4 regions of the Pseudoalteromonas sp. D15MCD-2 genome follow, and region 2 is predicted to be linked to each of the others. Evidence: predicted binding sites of a transcription regulator. Region 2 holds the regulator's gene; each other region holds the start of a gene.
What was found. Region 2 encodes sigma-54, which starts transcription at its own class of promoters, with help from an activator protein. Its sites were predicted from a motif close to GTTGGCACGNNNNTNGNNT; they were not measured.
Positions count from the first base shown of each region.

Region 1: the regulator sigma-54 is predicted to act here: its motif matches at 2,004-2,022, upstream of AADY36_RS12470 (FlgO family outer membrane protein).
Region 3: the regulator sigma-54 is predicted to act here: its motif matches at 1,587-1,605, upstream of glnA (glutamate--ammonia ligase).
Region 4: the regulator sigma-54 is predicted to act here: its motif matches at 2,774-2,792, upstream of flgB (flagellar basal body rod protein FlgB).

Region 1 covers NZ_JBCFQE010000001.1:2,707,058-2,711,311, forward strand. The annotation lists gene AADY36_RS12460 (FlgO family outer membrane protein) at 20-685, opposite strand; gene AADY36_RS12465 (FlgO family outer membrane protein) at 689-1,363, opposite strand; gene AADY36_RS12470 (FlgO family outer membrane protein) at 1,378-1,971, opposite strand; gene AADY36_RS12475 (SPOR domain-containing protein) at 2,212-2,820, opposite strand; gene AADY36_RS12480 (SPOR domain-containing protein) at 2,894-3,430, opposite strand; gene galU (UTP--glucose-1-phosphate uridylyltransferase GalU) at 3,892-4,254, opposite strand, start outside.
Region 2 covers NZ_JBCFQE010000001.1:472,641-476,894, forward strand. The annotation lists gene rapZ (RNase adapter RapZ) at 1-414, opposite strand, end outside; gene ptsN (PTS IIA-like nitrogen regulatory protein PtsN) at 415-867, opposite strand; gene hpf (ribosome hibernation promoting factor) at 871-1,158, opposite strand; gene AADY36_RS02140 (RNA polymerase factor sigma-54) at 1,186-2,682, opposite strand; gene lptB (LPS export ABC transporter ATP-binding protein) at 2,790-3,515, opposite strand; gene lptA (lipopolysaccharide transport periplasmic protein LptA) at 3,512-4,033, opposite strand; gene lptC (LPS export ABC transporter periplasmic protein LptC) at 4,023-4,254, opposite strand, start outside.
Region 3 covers NZ_JBCFQE010000001.1:3,400,842-3,405,095, reverse strand. The annotation lists gene glnA (glutamate--ammonia ligase) at 124-1,530, opposite strand; gene typA (translational GTPase TypA) at 2,039-3,862, shown strand; gene AADY36_RS15600 (BLUF domain-containing protein) at 4,155-4,254, shown strand, end outside.
Region 4 covers NZ_JBCFQE010000001.1:2,692,094-2,696,347, forward strand. The annotation lists gene flgE (flagellar hook protein FlgE) at 1-1,146, opposite strand, end outside; gene AADY36_RS12375 (flagellar hook assembly protein FlgD) at 1,198-1,881, opposite strand; gene flgC (flagellar basal body rod protein FlgC) at 1,895-2,326, opposite strand; gene flgB (flagellar basal body rod protein FlgB) at 2,329-2,739, opposite strand; gene AADY36_RS12390 (CheR family methyltransferase) at 2,875-3,705, opposite strand; gene AADY36_RS12395 (chemotaxis protein) at 3,727-4,254, opposite strand, start outside.

The DNA of each region.
Region 1 (4,254 bases), 2.2 Mb from region 2:
GATTGGCAAAATAATGAGGCTAGTTAACGCGAGCAGTTGCTGATTTGATTGACTCATTCTTTAGCACAAAATAAGGGATCACTTTTTGTGCGCTGGCAATAACCAGCTTTGAGTTTAAATTAATTACTCGAGCATTCACTTCAACACCATTTGGGCGATATATAAGCGTGCCAGTAAGAACATGGCTGGCAATGCGACGCTCTGCCAACTCTTCTACATCACGCGACATCACAAAATCACCACGTGAGGTCACACTAATGATATCCATCGCTTTAAAATCAACAACGCCAAACCCAAATTTTTGCAGCTGGTGCATCATTGTTTCAGAGAGTTGATTACCAAGTTGAGAGCTATTTTTTAGGCTCGCATCTAAATCAACAAAGCTAGTTATGGCTATTCCTAACTCGCTTTCTTGTTGCATGGTATCCACTAACTCAAGGGCCATTTGCTCGACATAATTAACAACGGTTTTATGATGTTGATAAGGCACAAATAAACGATGGTTAGCATTATCCTGCTGCATACCTTTTTGCTCAAGCGCTTGCAGCATAGCAACATAATCGACTTGAGTACTTGCTGATGCAGGTGCGCTTTGAGCGGTATTTTGCGGCTCTGCTGATTGCTCTGGCAGCAATTGGCAGCCAGAAAGCGCGAGCGTTAACGATGCGAAGACAAAACCTTTCATAGCTTACTCACTTGCTTGTTTAAGTGTAATACCATCACTACGGTTAGTACTATCAAGGGCATCAACCACTGATTGTGGTATAAAGCCTTGAGCTGAACCTACAACAGCTTTGCTTGCTAAACCAACAATGCGGGCATTAACGAGCACACCACTTTGATGATTAACCAAAGTACCCGCCAATACATAATTGAAGTTTTGATCTTGGCTTAACTCTAAATAATCACGACTGAAAACATAGTCACCACTTGGCGTCACACGCATATAATCAGTGGTTTTAAAATCAATGACAGGCACACCAAACGCATGAAGTTCATGAATAAAACTTTCGGCAATTTGATTACCCAGCAAATTTGTTGAGTTGTAATCTGCATCAAGGTACACAAAGCTTGAAACAGCAACTGGTGTGTTATCACTAACATATTGCAAGTTTTCAACTAAATCCTGCATGATGCCACGTACATAGTGATTGATATTTTTACGAGTTGGGGCTGCTGTAAAAGTGCTGTTATTCATTACCGCCTGATTGGTTTGAAACACACTGTCATTACTATGCGGCGCGGCAACTTCTCTTTGCGCAGCTAACTGAGGATCATTTTCGTGTTGTGTTGCATCACCAGTTAACATTGACGAGCAACCAAAGCCAAACGGCAAACATAAAGTTAAAATTAAACGTTTCATTAAATGAGTTCCTCTTAATATTCGCTTCGATACAACTGGCCATCACGTTGCTGAACTTTTTCAGCGCCCCACATTACATTGATAGGGATTTCGGTGCTTGCTGCTGATACTATTCGCAGATCTTTGGTATTTACCAATCGGGCGTTAACTATGTAGGCATGTTGTTGCCGCGTCAGTGTGCCGGTAATAACAAAGTCAATATTCTGACGTTGACGCAAAGTATTTACATCACGACTAAGTACACTATCGGCCGATTGCTGCAAATTTAAAGTATTTTCTAATCGATACTCTATGGTATGAAAACCAAGCTGAGTAAATTGCGTTAATAAACTTTCTTGAATTTGCTGACTCAAGCCACTGCCCTGATCTTCTGCTAAATCAGTACCTAAGCCATCAGCCATATAAAAACTGGTCACAGCAATACGTGCATTGCCTTTGTAAGGGCCTTGAATACGGCTCAGCTGACTACTTAAATCAGCAACGTATTGGTGCACCGTATAAGGTGCCATCGGCGATTTTGGGGTTTCTCTAGGGGGCGTTTTTTGTGGCTCTTCAGTTAAGCTACAACCCACCAACACTAAAAAAACTGAATAAAATAACAGGCGCATAATTGCCATCCTCACTAAACTTAGTAAGTACAAAGCAATAATTATGCCTAAGTATTATTGTTGATGGGATTATTATGAAAAGCCGAAGCGTGGTAACAAGAACACGTCACTTCTAAAATACCAATAAGCTAGCGTTGCATTCAGACAATGATTTAATTGTGTAGGCTGATGTAACTAATTTTTTGAGGAGGCGAATGGTTTATCAGAAGGGTCAATTCCCTTCTGTTGTTAAATAAGCGGTTATAGTATCTGCCCAAGAAACGGTGCCGTCACACAGGTTTGCCCCATTCTTTTGGCTATCTCACAAAATGCAGTAGCCTGAGTATAATTTGCAAATGGACCAGCCCTCAATCCATACAAGGTTACGCCTTTTTGCTCTCGTGTTTTAAAACGAAAATCAAGGTCATTTAAAACAGCAGGATAATCACGTTTAAGCTTTAAGACCTGATGACTAACTTTTTTCGGCGTTAAATATAAACCTAATTGCACGCCCGCTTCAGCCGCTTTATTTGCTGCAATAATCGCCTCAAGTGAGTCTGTGGATGATGCTTGCTGTACTTGCGTTTGTTCGCTTTGATGAATAATCACATCATTTTGTGGCTCAAATTGTGATGGTTGTGCGGTTAAATCGCTATTGGCTGAAAGCACTTCGATTAACAACGCAAGGTCTTTTTCCATCAACGCAAGACGTTCAATACTAGGTTGTTTATTTTGCCACTCGGCAGCAAATTGCTGTACTTGCTGCTCAGTGTAAGCTGGCTGGGTTTGCTCTTGGCTCATCATACATGCTGTTAGAGCAGTTAAGCAGATGGTTATAAATAGATATTTAGAGAAAATAGAAAAATGCATGGTGACGTCAATTCTAAAAAACAGACTTAAATCTTAGCAATAAAAATGCCATCTTTAGAGTGAATATTTGACGCTAAAAATAAATTCGGTTGTCAGTGTAGTTACTTACCCAGCAATCAATGCCTTGTCGTTTAATCGCTTCACAATCAGCTTTCGCGTTTTTCAAATACTTATAGCCACCAAACTTAAGTCGATAGTAGGTATGCTCATTTACATCAGCGACTTCAACATTAAGTATCGGCTTTCCTTGAAAAATGCTGGGTGCTCGTTTAGCCATTTTCTTTAATGTATAAGCTAGATCTTGTTCCGTATTAACAGACGCTAATTGCAAAGCAAATGCATAGTCAGGTTTAACAGAGTCTTTAGAGTCGCTTGATAGTGCTTGAGAAGTATCAGCCTGATCTAACACTGTACTGACCGGTTCACTTTGGGTTTGCGCCAACAAAAGTGAGTTTTGCATTAGCGTTACATCGCTAAGGTACTGAACAACATTGAAAACAGGAAGCTTGTTAAAAGAGATATCAGGAAATGCCTTATTACTGCAACCAGACACAGTCAATAACACCAACAGGTATATACTGTAACGCAAAGGTTTTGAGCAATATTTCATAAGTAGGATTCTTAAACGTACCATTAAAAATTTGCTTCTTTTTAAAGAAGTCTATCTGTTAGCACTTACCTATACAAAAACCATAAAAGTGATTTACGGCATTGCATAAGAAAACTCTAACACATTATTTGTTATTATAATATTTTCAGTACAGCGCTTAACTAACTGCAATAAAAACTTAATGACACCCTAATACTTAAGTTTTCATATTAGACAACCTAAAGCAATAAAAATCCGTCTTTACATAGGTATTTTTATAAGTATAGCTGAGTTTAACTATCCTACAGGGGTAAATAAGCATCTCACTGATCTTTAATCTTAACAATGCGTTAAGACTTAGGTATATCAGAAAAATCCTTTATTGGGTAATAATCGACAATTGGGAGGAACATGTAAATAACAAAAAAGTGCCATATAGACACTTTTTTTTACATAATTTTCAACTAGGTAATTTGAATTGCTTATTTAACCAGCGACTTTATGAAGTCTGTAAGCTCACCTTTGAATTCATCACGACGCAGTGCAAACTCAACGATGGCTTTTAAATAACCAATTTTGCTACCGCAATCATGGCTTTTACCCTTCATTGAGTAAGCATCAACAATCTCTTTTTCCATGAGCATGGCAATGGCATCTGTTAATTGGATTTCATCGCCTGCACCGGCTGGGGTTTTTGCAAGTAATGGCCAAATATTTTTGCTCAATACATAGCGACCCACAACAGCAAGATTTGATGGTGCTTGATCAACTGGAGGCTTTTCAACCATATTTAAAATAGCTGCGCTTTCACCTTGATTGATTTTTACATCACCTAAGTCGACAAC
Region 2 (4,254 bases):
ATCAGTGGTATCAATCATAAAGTCAGCGCGAGTGATCAACACATCAAGCAGGATTTTTTCTTGTTTAATGGCCAGATCAAGCGGCAAAGAATCAATAGATAGTGGATGCAAGCGGCGTGTTTCTGAAAAGCGCTTGATCAGAGTTTGGTCATCACTGTCTAAATAGAATAGTGTTGGGTTTGCGAAACCTGGCAGGTACTCAAGAATATCATTAAATTCTTGCTGCTCTTTCGGTAAGTTACGTACGTCGATACTGACCGCTATTTTATCGTAGTTATCAGACACACTACGTACGAGCGAAGGCAGTAAATTAACCGGAATATTATCAACGCAATAATAGCCTAAGTCTTCAAGTACTCGTAAAGCGACCGATTTACCTGAGCCTGAGCGACCGCTGATAATTATTAATTCCATTTATGCCTCTGCTGATATGACCTGAAACAGTTGCTGATCGGTAGTAGCACTACGCAGCTGTTTACAAAATTCTTTATCTTTAAGTCTATCAGCAATTGTTGATAAGGTCTTTAGGTGAAGCTGACAGTCACCATCTGGTACGATGAGTGCCACAAAAATATCAACTGGACGATTATCAATTGCATCAAAATTAATAGGGGATTCACTCACTATCACAAATGCATGAGGCTCATCTGCGCCGCTCATTCGGCCATGTGGAATAGCAATACCTCGGCCAATGCCGGTGCTACCTAGTTTTTCTCGGTTGAGTAAAGCATCTAGGATATCTTGTTGCGATAAATGAGGAAGCTGCTGGTGGGCCAGTTCGCTGATATATTCAAGAATTCTTTTTTTGCTATTAAAAAGGACCGCAGCTTTGCTGCAGTCCTGGTTAGTAAGTGAACTTAGTTTCATAATTTAATGTCGAGCTAATTTCTCTTTGTGTTTAATGACTTGGCGATCAAGTTTATCGATCAGTGAGTCAATGGCTGCGTACATATCTTGATGTTCTGTAGAAGCGAACAATTCGCCTCCGTTTACATGTAAAGTTGCTTCTGCTTTTTGGCTTAATTTTTCTACATCTAGAATGACATGAACATTATTAATATGGTCAAAATGCCTTTCTAGTTTTGCAAACTTGGTGTTTACATAGTCTCTTAATGAATCTGTGATTTCTACATGACGACCAGTTAAATTTAGTTGCATAAGCATTTTTCCTTCTATGTAAAACGTCTAAATCAGACTCTTACGCTGATTAGACGGAGGTATTGCTAGAGACTCACGATATTTTGCAATTGTACGTCTAGCTACTTTAATTCCTTGCTCAGCCAATATATCTGCAATTTTGCTATCACTCAATGGTTTAGCTGAGTTTTCTGCAGCGACTAACTTCTTGATTAAAGCGCGTATTGCTGTAGAAGAACACTCACCACCATTTTCGGTGCTGACATGGCTTGAGAAGAAATATTTCAACTCAAAAATACCCCGTGGGGTATGCATATATTTTTGCGTTGTTACCCGTGAAATCGTCGATTCATGCATTTCGACCATTTCAGCAACATCATTTAGCACCATCGGCTTCATTGCCTCAGGGCCATGCTCAAAGAAAGCTTGTTGTTGTTGAACGATACAGTTGGTCACCTTTAATAGCGTATCGTTACGGCTTTCTAAGCTCTTAATAAACCACTTTGCTTCTTGTAAGTGAGAGCGAATAAATTGGCTGTCGCTACTTGATTTAACAGAGCGAGACATAGCTGCATATTGGCTGTTCACTCTAATCTTTGGCATACAATCTGGGTTTAACTCGACTACCCAGCGGCCTTTCACTTTTTTCACTGATACATCAGGTATAACGTACTCAGATTCTTCGCGTACTATGCTATCCGCAGGCTTAGGATTTAAGCTGTGGATGAGCGTCATCACTTCTTTAAGCTCGTTTTCTTTAAGCTTAGTCTTTTTCATCAAAGTTCGATAGTCGCGACTCGCTAATAATTCGATATGCTCAGATAAAACCATTTTAGTTTCAGCTAAATATGGCGTATCGGCATCGAATTGGCGTAGCTGAATGCACAGACATTCTTGTAAACTGCGCGCGCCAATACCCACAGGATCAAATAACTGAATTCTTTTTAAGACCGCTTCGACTTCATCAAGTTCGATTTCTTCTTCATCGTTATTTTGATTAAAGCTTTCGACTATATCTTCACAGCTTACCGTTAAAATACCTGAATCATCGATAGCTTCTACAATTGCCACAGCAATCGCTTCATCAGTAGGGCTAAATGGCGTGAGCTGTAATTGCCACATTAGGTATTCGTGAAGAGTTTCGGTTGATGCACCTTGATAGATAGACTCATCTTCAGGCATTGGCCCTGATGATGTTGAAGGGGCGGCACTCATGTACTCATCCCAAGTAACATCCATGGCTAAGTCATCGCTTACGGTGTCTTTATTGAGAGCATCACTACTTTCTTGCTCGTACTCGCTAGGTGCTTCTTCGGCAGACGCGCTGACTTGCACATCGTCAGACTCCGCTTTTTGCTCATTCTTGCCGGTGCTTTCTTCATTGTAATCCGCTTCTTCCACTTCAAGTAGGGGATTACTATCAAGCGCTTCTTGAATTTCTTGCTGGAGATCCAATGTACTGAGCTGCAACAAACGAATCGCTTGTTGCAGTTGTGGAGTCATTGTAAGTTGCTGGCCCATGCGCAGCTGTAATGATTGCCTCATGTATCCCTAACAATCCTTTTTAAGTTATCGATAACTGTAAAAACACAGTTATCGATTTATTGTCATTGTTATAAGTCTAGCAGATGCTCTAGTCGCTGGCGTAATGGTTACAGCCTGAATTGCTCGCCTAGATATACATCGCGTACAGTTTGGTCTGCTAATACGTGCTCAGGTGTGCCTGATGCAATTAGCTCCCCATGAGAAACAATGTAGGCTTTTTCACAAACATCAAGGGTTTCTCGAACATTATGGTCAGTAATTAGTACACCGATACCACGATTTTTTAGGTGCTCAATAATTTTCTTTATATCTAACACTGAAATTGGATCAACACCAGCAAAAGGCTCATCTAAAAGGATAAATTTAGGATTAGCGGCTAATGCGCGAGCAATTTCTACACGGCGTCGCTCACCACCTGACAGCGCCATACCTTGGCTGTCACGAATGTGTTGAATACTAAATTCATCTAGTAAGCTATTTAGTGTTTCTTCGCGACCTGCTTTGTTTAGATCTTTGCGGGTTTCTAAAATAGCCATCAAGTTTTGGTAAACCGTTAACTTTCGAAAAATTGACGATTCTTGTGGCAGATAGCCGATACCTAAGCGGGCACGATTGTGCATTGGTAAAAGGGTAATATCGTTATCATCAATGCTGATTTTACCTTTGTCGCTTGGGACTAGGCCTACAATCATATAGAAGGTGGTGGTTTTACCCGCACCATTTGGGCCAAGCAAGCCAACAATGCTGCCAGCTTCAACTTCAAGACCGACATTTTTAACCACTTGGCGGCCTTTATAGCTCTTAGCTAAAAGCTCTGCTTTTAATGTACTCATGGTTGACCTTTATTGTCTTTTTTATTTTCAACAGGCACTAAAATAGTGTGTACACGATCTGTTGAGTTTTCGTCTTTTTCAGCACTGATCAGCTGCTGTGCCATATCATAGGTAATGCTTTTTGCTGTTACTTTTTGACCTGCTTGAGTAACTTCAGCTTCACCATTTAAGGTTAAGAAGCGTTTTGCAACATCATAACGAACTTCTTCGGCGCTGGCGCTCATCACGGTGCCATCAGTTTGCTTTTCTTCGAAGTAAGCAGGCTTACCTGTGGCAATAATTAACTCTACTGTACCTTCGGTGTCACCGCCGTGTGCTTCAAGGCGTTCAGCGGTAATACGACGATTACCATGCACGATCTCTACATTACCTTCGAATATGCCAACGCCATCTTTTAGTTTACCTACTTGGCGATCTGAGCTAATGCTAATCTGAGCGCCAGTTTGTTCGGCAGCTGCGCCCGAAAAGGCAATCAATAAGCTTGGGATCAGGAGTAATTTCTTCAGTTTATTGGTCATAGTATATGGTTCGTGTATGGTTAGTTAACTCAACAATTTCGGTTTTTAAATCGGCTTTTAAGCCTTTACCGGTAATCTTTAAATTCGGTCCTGTTAGTGTCACAGGTTGCTTAGAAAACATGGTCATTTTATCAATATCGACATTAATGTTTTCTGCTTTTATATCTTCAATCATGCCGTTGTGGGTTAAGTTTTTAGCAACTACATCCCCTTCAAAAATC
Region 3 (4,254 bases), 2.9 Mb from region 2:
TGCATTTTTTAATCTAAATAAAACTGTAGAGTAGAACCCGCTCAATTACCATTAAAAAAGCCCGCAGAGCGGGCTTGAGAACACACATTTATTATCTTTTAGATAATTCTGCTACAGCGTGTGTTACACGCTGTAGTACATTTCGAACTCAACTGGGTGAGTTGTCATGTTAAGTTTTTCAACTTCTTGACCTTTAAGCGCGATGTATGCATCGATTAGGTCATCAGTGAATACGCCACCTTGAGTTAAGAACTCACGGTCAGCGTCTAATGATGCTAGTGCTTCAGATAAAGAAGATGCAACTTGTGGGATCTCAGCTGCTTCTTCAGCAGGTAGATCGTATAAGTCTTTGTCCATTGCATCGCCAGGGTGGATCTTGTTTTTGATACCGTCTAGGCCAGCCATAAGCATTGCAGAGAATGCTAAGTATGGGTTAGCTGTTGGATCAGGGAAACGAATTTCGATACGACGTGCTTTTGCAGACGGTACCACTGGGATACGGATTGAAGCAGAACGGTTACGTGCAGAATATGCAAGCATTACTGGTGCTTCGAAGCCTGGTACTAGGCGCTTGTATGAGTTAGTTGATGCGTTAGCAAATGCGTTGATTGCTTTAGCGTGCTTGATGATACCACCGATGTAGTAAAGAGCTTCTTCAGATAGACCAGCGTATTTGTCACCAGCGAAGATGTTTACGCCATCTTTACCTAAAGATTGGTGGCAGTGCATACCAGAACCGTTATCACCTACGATTGGTTTAGGCATGAATGTCGCTGTTTTTCCGTAAAGGTGAGCCATGTTATGGATAACATATTTCATCTCTTGAATTTCGTCAGCTTTTAATACCATTGTATTGAAGCGCGTTGCGATCTCATTTTGACCTGCAGTTGCTACTTCGTGGTGGTGAGCTTCAACTACTTGACCTAGTTCTTCAAGAACTAAACAAGTTGCTGAACGCCAGTCTTGTGATGAATCAACAGGAGAACACGGGAAGTAACCGCCTTTAACACCTGGACGGTGACCCATGTTGCCACCTTCGTAATCTTTATCTGAGTTCCAAGCAGCTTCTACAGAATCGATTTTGTACATAGAACCAGACATGTCTGATTTGTATTTAACGTCATCAAAAAGGAAGAACTCTGGCTCTGGACCGAATAAAACAGTGTCAGCAATACCAGTAGAACGCATGTACTCTTCAGCGCGTTTTGCAACAGAACGTGGATCACGCTCATAACCTTGAAGTGTTGAAGGCTCAACTACGTCACAACGTACGATTAGTGTAGCTTCTTCAGAAAACGGGTCCATTTTCGCAGACTCAGGAACAGGCATAAGTACCATGTCTGATTCGTTGATACCTTTCCAGCCAGCAATTGAAGAACCGTCAAACATTTTGCCGTCTTCGAAGAAATCTTCATCAATTTGATGATGAGGAATAGAAACATGCTGTTCTTTACCTTTGGTATCAGTAAAGCGTAAATCAATGAACTTAACGTCATTTTCTTTGATAAAATCTAAAACCGATTGTGACATGTGTCCTCCAATTGTTGGGTTTTATTTTTTGCTGCATTATTGCTTTTCGCTTATATAAGCTGGTTTCGTGCCATTTTTTTAACACCTTGTTTAGACTTACAAAAAACAAACAAGGCTTTGTTTTGTTAACTTTTGTTGCACTAAATTGGTGCGTAAAAAGATCATTCTGGTGCGTAAAAAGTGCGACCTTGTTTTGCACAATTATTGAGCGTGCCAATTTTTCAGTTATGAACACGATTTAGTGCCAAAATATGGTTCAAAAACGAAAATTTCGCCAGTTTTGAGCTAAGATTCACTTTAATTTTAATAAATTTGTCATTTATAAAACAGATACTTATAAAAAGCTTGAAGAAAGTTTATAAATTTATATTGGATAAACTTTCATCCATGCCATTATTAAGGGATAATATGCGCCCTTTTAAATCCTATGCTGGGACATCTGGTGAAAACGCAGGTGAGTGCGTAGATCTTGCAGGATCAATGAGATTCAATTTCTCTGAGAAAAAATATGAGCATCGAAAAGTTAAGAAATATAGCGATTATCGCCCACGTTGACCACGGTAAAACAACTTTGGTTGATAAACTGCTTGAGCAATCAGGCACATTAGAAACGCGCGGCGGTAACGAAGAGCGCGTAATGGACTCAAACGACATTGAGAAAGAGCGTGGTATTACCATTTTAGCTAAAAACACAGCTATCTCTTGGAACGACTACCATATCAATATCGTAGACACCCCAGGACACGCCGACTTCGGTGGTGAAGTAGAACGCGTACTTTCGATGGCTGACTCAGTATTACTACTTGTTGATGCTCAAGAAGGTCCAATGCCGCAAACGCGTTTCGTAACGCAAAAAGCATTCGCACAAGGTTTAACACCGATTGTTGTTATCAACAAAATCGACAAACCAGGCGCACGTCCTGACTGGGTTATGGACCAAGTTTTCGACTTATTCGATAACTTAGGTGCAACTGATGAACAGTTAGACTTTAAAGTAATCTATGCATCAGCTATCAACGGCTGGGCAACAATGGATTTAGACGAGCCATCAGAAAACATGGAACCAATGTTCCAGATGATCGTTGACGAAGTATCTCCACCGGATGCAGATCCTGAAGGTGCTTTCCAAATGCAAATTTCTCAGCTTGACTACAACTCGTACATCGGTGTTATCGGTGTAGGTCGTATCAAGCGTGGTACTGTTCGCCCTAACCAACAAGTAACAATTGTTAGTGCAGATGGTACTAAGCGTAATGGTAAAGTTGGCCAAGTAATGAGCTACTTAGGTCTTGAGCGTCATGAAGCAGAGTCTGCAGGCGCGGGTGACATCATTGCTATCACAGGTCTTGGTGAGCTGAAAATCTCAGACACTATCTGTGATATAAATACCGTTGAAGCATTACCACCGCTAAGTGTTGATGAGCCTACAGTAACAATGACGTTCTCTGTAAATACATCACCATTTGCTGGTAAAGAAGGTAAATTCGTAACTTCACGTAACATCCTTGAGCGTTTACAAGCTGAGCTTGTTCACAACGTTGCATTACGTGTTGAAGAAACTGACAACCCAGATAGCTTCCGTGTTTCTGGTCGTGGTGAGTTACACTTAGGTATCTTAATCGAGAACATGCGTCGTGAAGGTTACGAGCTTGCTGTATCTCGTCCACAAGTAATCCTTCGTGAAGTTGATGGTCAAAAAGAAGAGCCATACGAAACACTTACAATCGACTGTCAAGAAGAGCACCAAGGTTCTATCATGGAACAAATTGGTCTTCGTAAGGGTGAACTAACAGACATGTCTCCAGATGGTAAAGGCCGTGTACGTATGGACTTTATGATCCCAAGCCGTGGCTTAATTGGTTTCCAAACTGAATTCATGACATTAACGTCTGGTTCTGGTCTTCTTTACCACACATTCGATCACTATGGTCCACACAAAGGCGGTACTATCGGTGCTCGTAAGAATGGTGTAATGATTGCAAACGCAACAGGTAAAGCACTTACTAACGCATTATTCAACTTACAAGACCGTGGTAAGTTATTCATCGGTCACGGTGTTGAAGTTTACGAAGGTATGGTTATCGGTATCCACAGCCGTGACAACGACCTAACAGTAAACGCGCTTAAAGGTAAGCAACTTACAAACGTTCGTGCATCTGGTACAGATGAAGCACAAACACTTGTTCCACCACTAAACTACACGCTTGAACAAGCGATTGAGTTCATCGATGATGACGAGTTAGTGGAAGTTACACCTGAGAACATCCGTATTCGTAAGCGTCACTTAACTGAAAGTGAGCGTAAGCGTGCGAGCCGTCAAGCTAAAGACTAATAAGGTCTTTTAGTTTTACAAAATTAAAACCGCCGTATTGAAAAATACGGCGGTTTTTTGTTGTATGATTAGCCGTTAGCCGTCAAAAATCGAGAAGTTAGATTTCAGAAGTCAGATATCAGTTGATCGAGAGGGGGTTATTTTTTAGGTAATTACACAAACAATCTTGTTGTTGAGGAAATGTATTTTACTTTGTTCTAACCACTAACCACTAACCACTAACCACTCGCAACTTTTTACTAACTCCCCCATCTGTACTATCTTTTCTAAACCTACCTTGCAGGAGAGTAAGATGTATTTAGTTAGACTGATTTACACAAGTGAAATTAGCGATGGGTTTGGGCCCAATGACATCGAAGATATTCTCGAGAAAGCTAAGCAGAATAATGCAG
Region 4 (4,254 bases), 2.2 Mb from region 2:
ACCCACTTGTTGTAAACCCTGTGAGTTCGAAAAGCGTACCATCGCAACTTGACCTAGGAATGAAGTATCACCATTACTGTATGAAGCAACAATTTTACCGTCAGAACCGATATCGATACCTGATAGACGACCTACAGTCGCACCATCTTGTTCCAGTGCTTTTACTTCAAAGTTACTAGCATACTGAGTAGGAATTTTATTTGTTGTTGCTGCTTCATCACGCCAATTAATAGTGACATCATCTGGGAAGCTGGCACCATTAGAAAGTAAGTCAGATAAGCCTGCCGCAGCACCAACACCATTTGGTAACGTTAATGGGTCAAACGTAGTGTCAGTGTTTGCTACACCATCTGTATTTAGTGGTAAACCACTTGAGTCAAACTGAAAAGTCGAAATAGGCGTGTATGGCGACGTAGTTTGCTCAGTACCATCCGCAGCAAACGGTTTTTCATCTAAAGTAGCATACACTTCCCACTCATTTTCATTACCAGTAGTTGTTGAATCAGTTTTCACAAAAAAGAATTGTAAAATATGTGGCTCACCTAATGAATCATACACTGTTGTTGATGTTGAGCTGTTATATGAAGCACTTGTCTCAGGATCAAACGGCGTCACTGACGGTGAAGTTGCTCGAGAGTCTAGATTAAAAGATGAATAAACATTCGTGGTTGCACGTGGTGAACCTGATGCATCAGGAATTTGTAGTGCAGAAGATGTACTTAAGCTAACAGAAGTGGTATCACCGGTTGCTTCATCAACAGGGAAACCTTGTAGATAGTTGCCATTAGCATCGACTACAAAGTTATCTTTATTTAATTTAAACGCACCTGCTCGGGTATATGTGAAGTCTTGTGCACCTAGGTCATTCGCCATTGCGAAATAACCTTCACCAGTGATCGCTAAGTCAAGTGAGTTATTTGTGAAAGATAACGAACCTTGGTGGAATTGTTGTGCCACCATTGTTGTTCTTACACCGTCACCATTTTTTGTTTTACCAGAACTAAATACTGATGATGCGTATACATCAGCGAACTCTGCACGAGACTCTTTAAAGCCCGTAGTATTAACGTTAGCAATGTTATTTGCGGTAACGTCTAAATCTTTTTGCGCGGCTGCTAAGCCTGTTAATGCAATATTGAAGCTCATAACTCACCTCTAACCTATCTCTTAGCCTAAGCTAACCCAAACCTTTTTTACTTATGCGATTTCAGCTATATCAGTTAGCCTAACCGCACCCTCTTTTGTATTTACGATAATGCCGCTTGCGCCATTAATATTGACACTTTCAATATTCTTAAAGGTCGCCATTGGCATACTGCTGTAGTCTCCATTTACAAAGCCTTCAGCACTGATGTCATATTCACCTTCAGGTAGCACATTGCCATCATTGTCTTTACCATCCCATTCAAAACGAAGTGCACCCGCTGACTGAGAACCTAATTCAATGGTACGCACTAACTGGCCTGATGAATCCGTTATTCTTAGCGTTAAAGATTCAACAGCGGTTTCTGCAACCACCGACCCTTTAGCTAGATTTTCGCCATCAAAATCAATGGTGTCAGACTCAAGTAACGCTTGCTTACCAACAAGAGTCGAAGCCTGTAACGCAGAATTTGATGTCATTGATGCAGTGAGTGAATCAAACTTCTCGTTTAAGTTTGAAATACCTTCAGCCATGGTAAAGTTCGTCATCTGCGCAATCATTTGATCGTTATCAGCAGGATTACTCGGATCCTGAAACGACAACTGCTGTGTTAACAACGAAAAGAAATCTTCCTGAGAAAGCGTGTTGTTGTCTTCTTCAGTTGTTTGCGTACTACTTTGATTCCAACGCAAACTATCCATATAGGATGATGATGCAGAGCTGATGTCGTTACTCATAACTTATCCTCGGTTACCGTTGTCCTAACAACAGTGTTTTACTTAACATTTGCTTAGCTGCATCAGCAACTTGCACATTTGTTTGGTAAGAGCGAGAGGCAGAAATCATATTTGCCATTTCTTCTACAACATTAACGTTAGGTTTGTAGATATAACCATTTTCATCCGCACTTGGGTGGTTCGGGTTATATTCAATTTGTAGAGGTTTATCACTCTCTACAATGCCTAACACTTTAACGCCAACAGAAGAGCCCTGAGGATTGCTTTGTGATGCTGACGCTTTAGTCAACTCTGCAGCAAAAACAGGGTGGCGCGCTCGATATGTCTGATCTTGACTAGAACTAATCGTATTTGCATTCGAGATATTACTGGCTGTGGTATTTAAGCGAACATTTTGCGCACTCATACCGGTTGCTGAAATATCAAAAACATTATACAAACTCATGATTAAGCTCCTTGACTACCGAGGGCTTTTTTAAGGCCTTTAATTTTACTACTCATAAATTGCAGGCTTGCCTGATACTCTAATGAGTTCTGTACATACAAGTTTCGTTCCACTTGTATATCGACTGAGTTACCATCACCTGTATCTGCTTGATTTGGCGTACGAAACATTTCTGCGCTGCCAACAAAACGACTGCCCCCGGCAATATGTTTAGCATCGGTTCTTACCATGCTATTGCCGCCTTGTTGGTTGCTTTTTGCCGCTTTTAATGCCGAGGCAAAATCGATATCTTTCGCTTTATAGCCCGGCGTATCAGCATTAGCGATATTTGTCGCTAATAACTCAGCGCGTTGTGAACGGATCAACATCGCATGAGGATGAACACCAAATGCTTTATCAAAACTGATAGCCATAACCATCTCCAAAAAATTGACTCTGTAGTGGTTAATGCAAAAGCTAAGCCAAAAATTTAGGAGTAATTTGATTTATATAAGAGACTGAAAAATAGGTAAATTTAGCAACCTAAGGACTAGGTTGCTAAGGAGAGTTTACTTTTTCTGATAGATGATACCTGGGTTACAACGAACCATATCAAAGCTATCACTTAAGCCCGCCATTGATTCTGACGCACCTAAAAACAGGTAACCTTTCGGGTTTAAAGCTTGAGCAAATTGAGAAATGATTTTAGCTTTTACTTCTGGTGAAAAGTAAATCAACACATTACGGCAAAATATGATGTCAAACTTGCCCATTAGGGCATATGAATCGAGTAAGTTTAAATGTCTAAAGCTGACCATTTTACGTATAGGGTCAACTACCTGAGCCATTCCATTACCGCTGTCCTTGAAGAACTTTTGACGACGCTCCATCGACAAGCCACGAGCGAGCGCCAGCGAGTCATACTCAGCATTCTTGCACATATCAAGCATGGTATTAGAGATATCAGTGCCAATAATTTGCGCACCCATCTTTAATACACCTGGGTTTTTAGATTGGAACTCGGCAACAGACATAGCAATTGAGTACGGCTCTTGTCCTGATGAACTTGCCGCTGACCATATTTTTAGTGGCCTACGCACATCTTTAAGCTCAGGAAATAGTTTTGTTTTCAATAACTCAAACGGATATTGGTCACGAAACCAAAGCGTTTCATTGGTTGTCATCGCATCAACGACAGCGGCACGAAGCTGCCTCTCATGAGGGCTTAGTGTTTTACTTACCAACTGTGATAAAGACTCAACATTAAAACGCGCCATAAGCGGCGCAAGGCGGCTTTTAACTAGATAAAGTTTATTATCGCCAAGCACAATGCCACATTGTTGCTCTAAAAAAGAGCGGAATTGATCGTATTCGCTTTGTTGTAAATGCTTATTTTCCAAAGTAATACCACCTATAAATAATTAATCACAATGAACCCACTTCTTCACAGCTGTCGCTAATTCATCTGGGTTAAATTTTGCAATAAAATCATCAGCACCCACTTTTTCGATCATTGCTTGGTTAAACACCCCACTTAAAGAGGTATGCAAGATCACATGCAAAGGTGATAATTTTGGATCTGCCTTAATTTCAGCGGTTAAGGTATAACCGTCCATTTCTGGCATTTCTACATCAGATATTAATAGACCAACACGTTCAGTAATATCATTTTGACAATCGAACTGAGCAATCTCTCTTAAACGTAAAAGAGCTTCTTTTCCGTTTTTAGCTAGTTCAGTTTGTACACCTAGAGGTTCAAGCGCACGCTTGACTTGGTTTCGAGCTACTGCAGAGTCATCAGCAATAAAGACAATACGCTCACCCAAGTCACGCTGAATCTCACCTTCACCAACTACTTCAGCACTCACTTCAGTGTTAACTGGGCAAATTTCGTTTAATATCTTTTCTACATCGAGAATTTCAACTAATTCGTTTTCAATCTCAGTGAC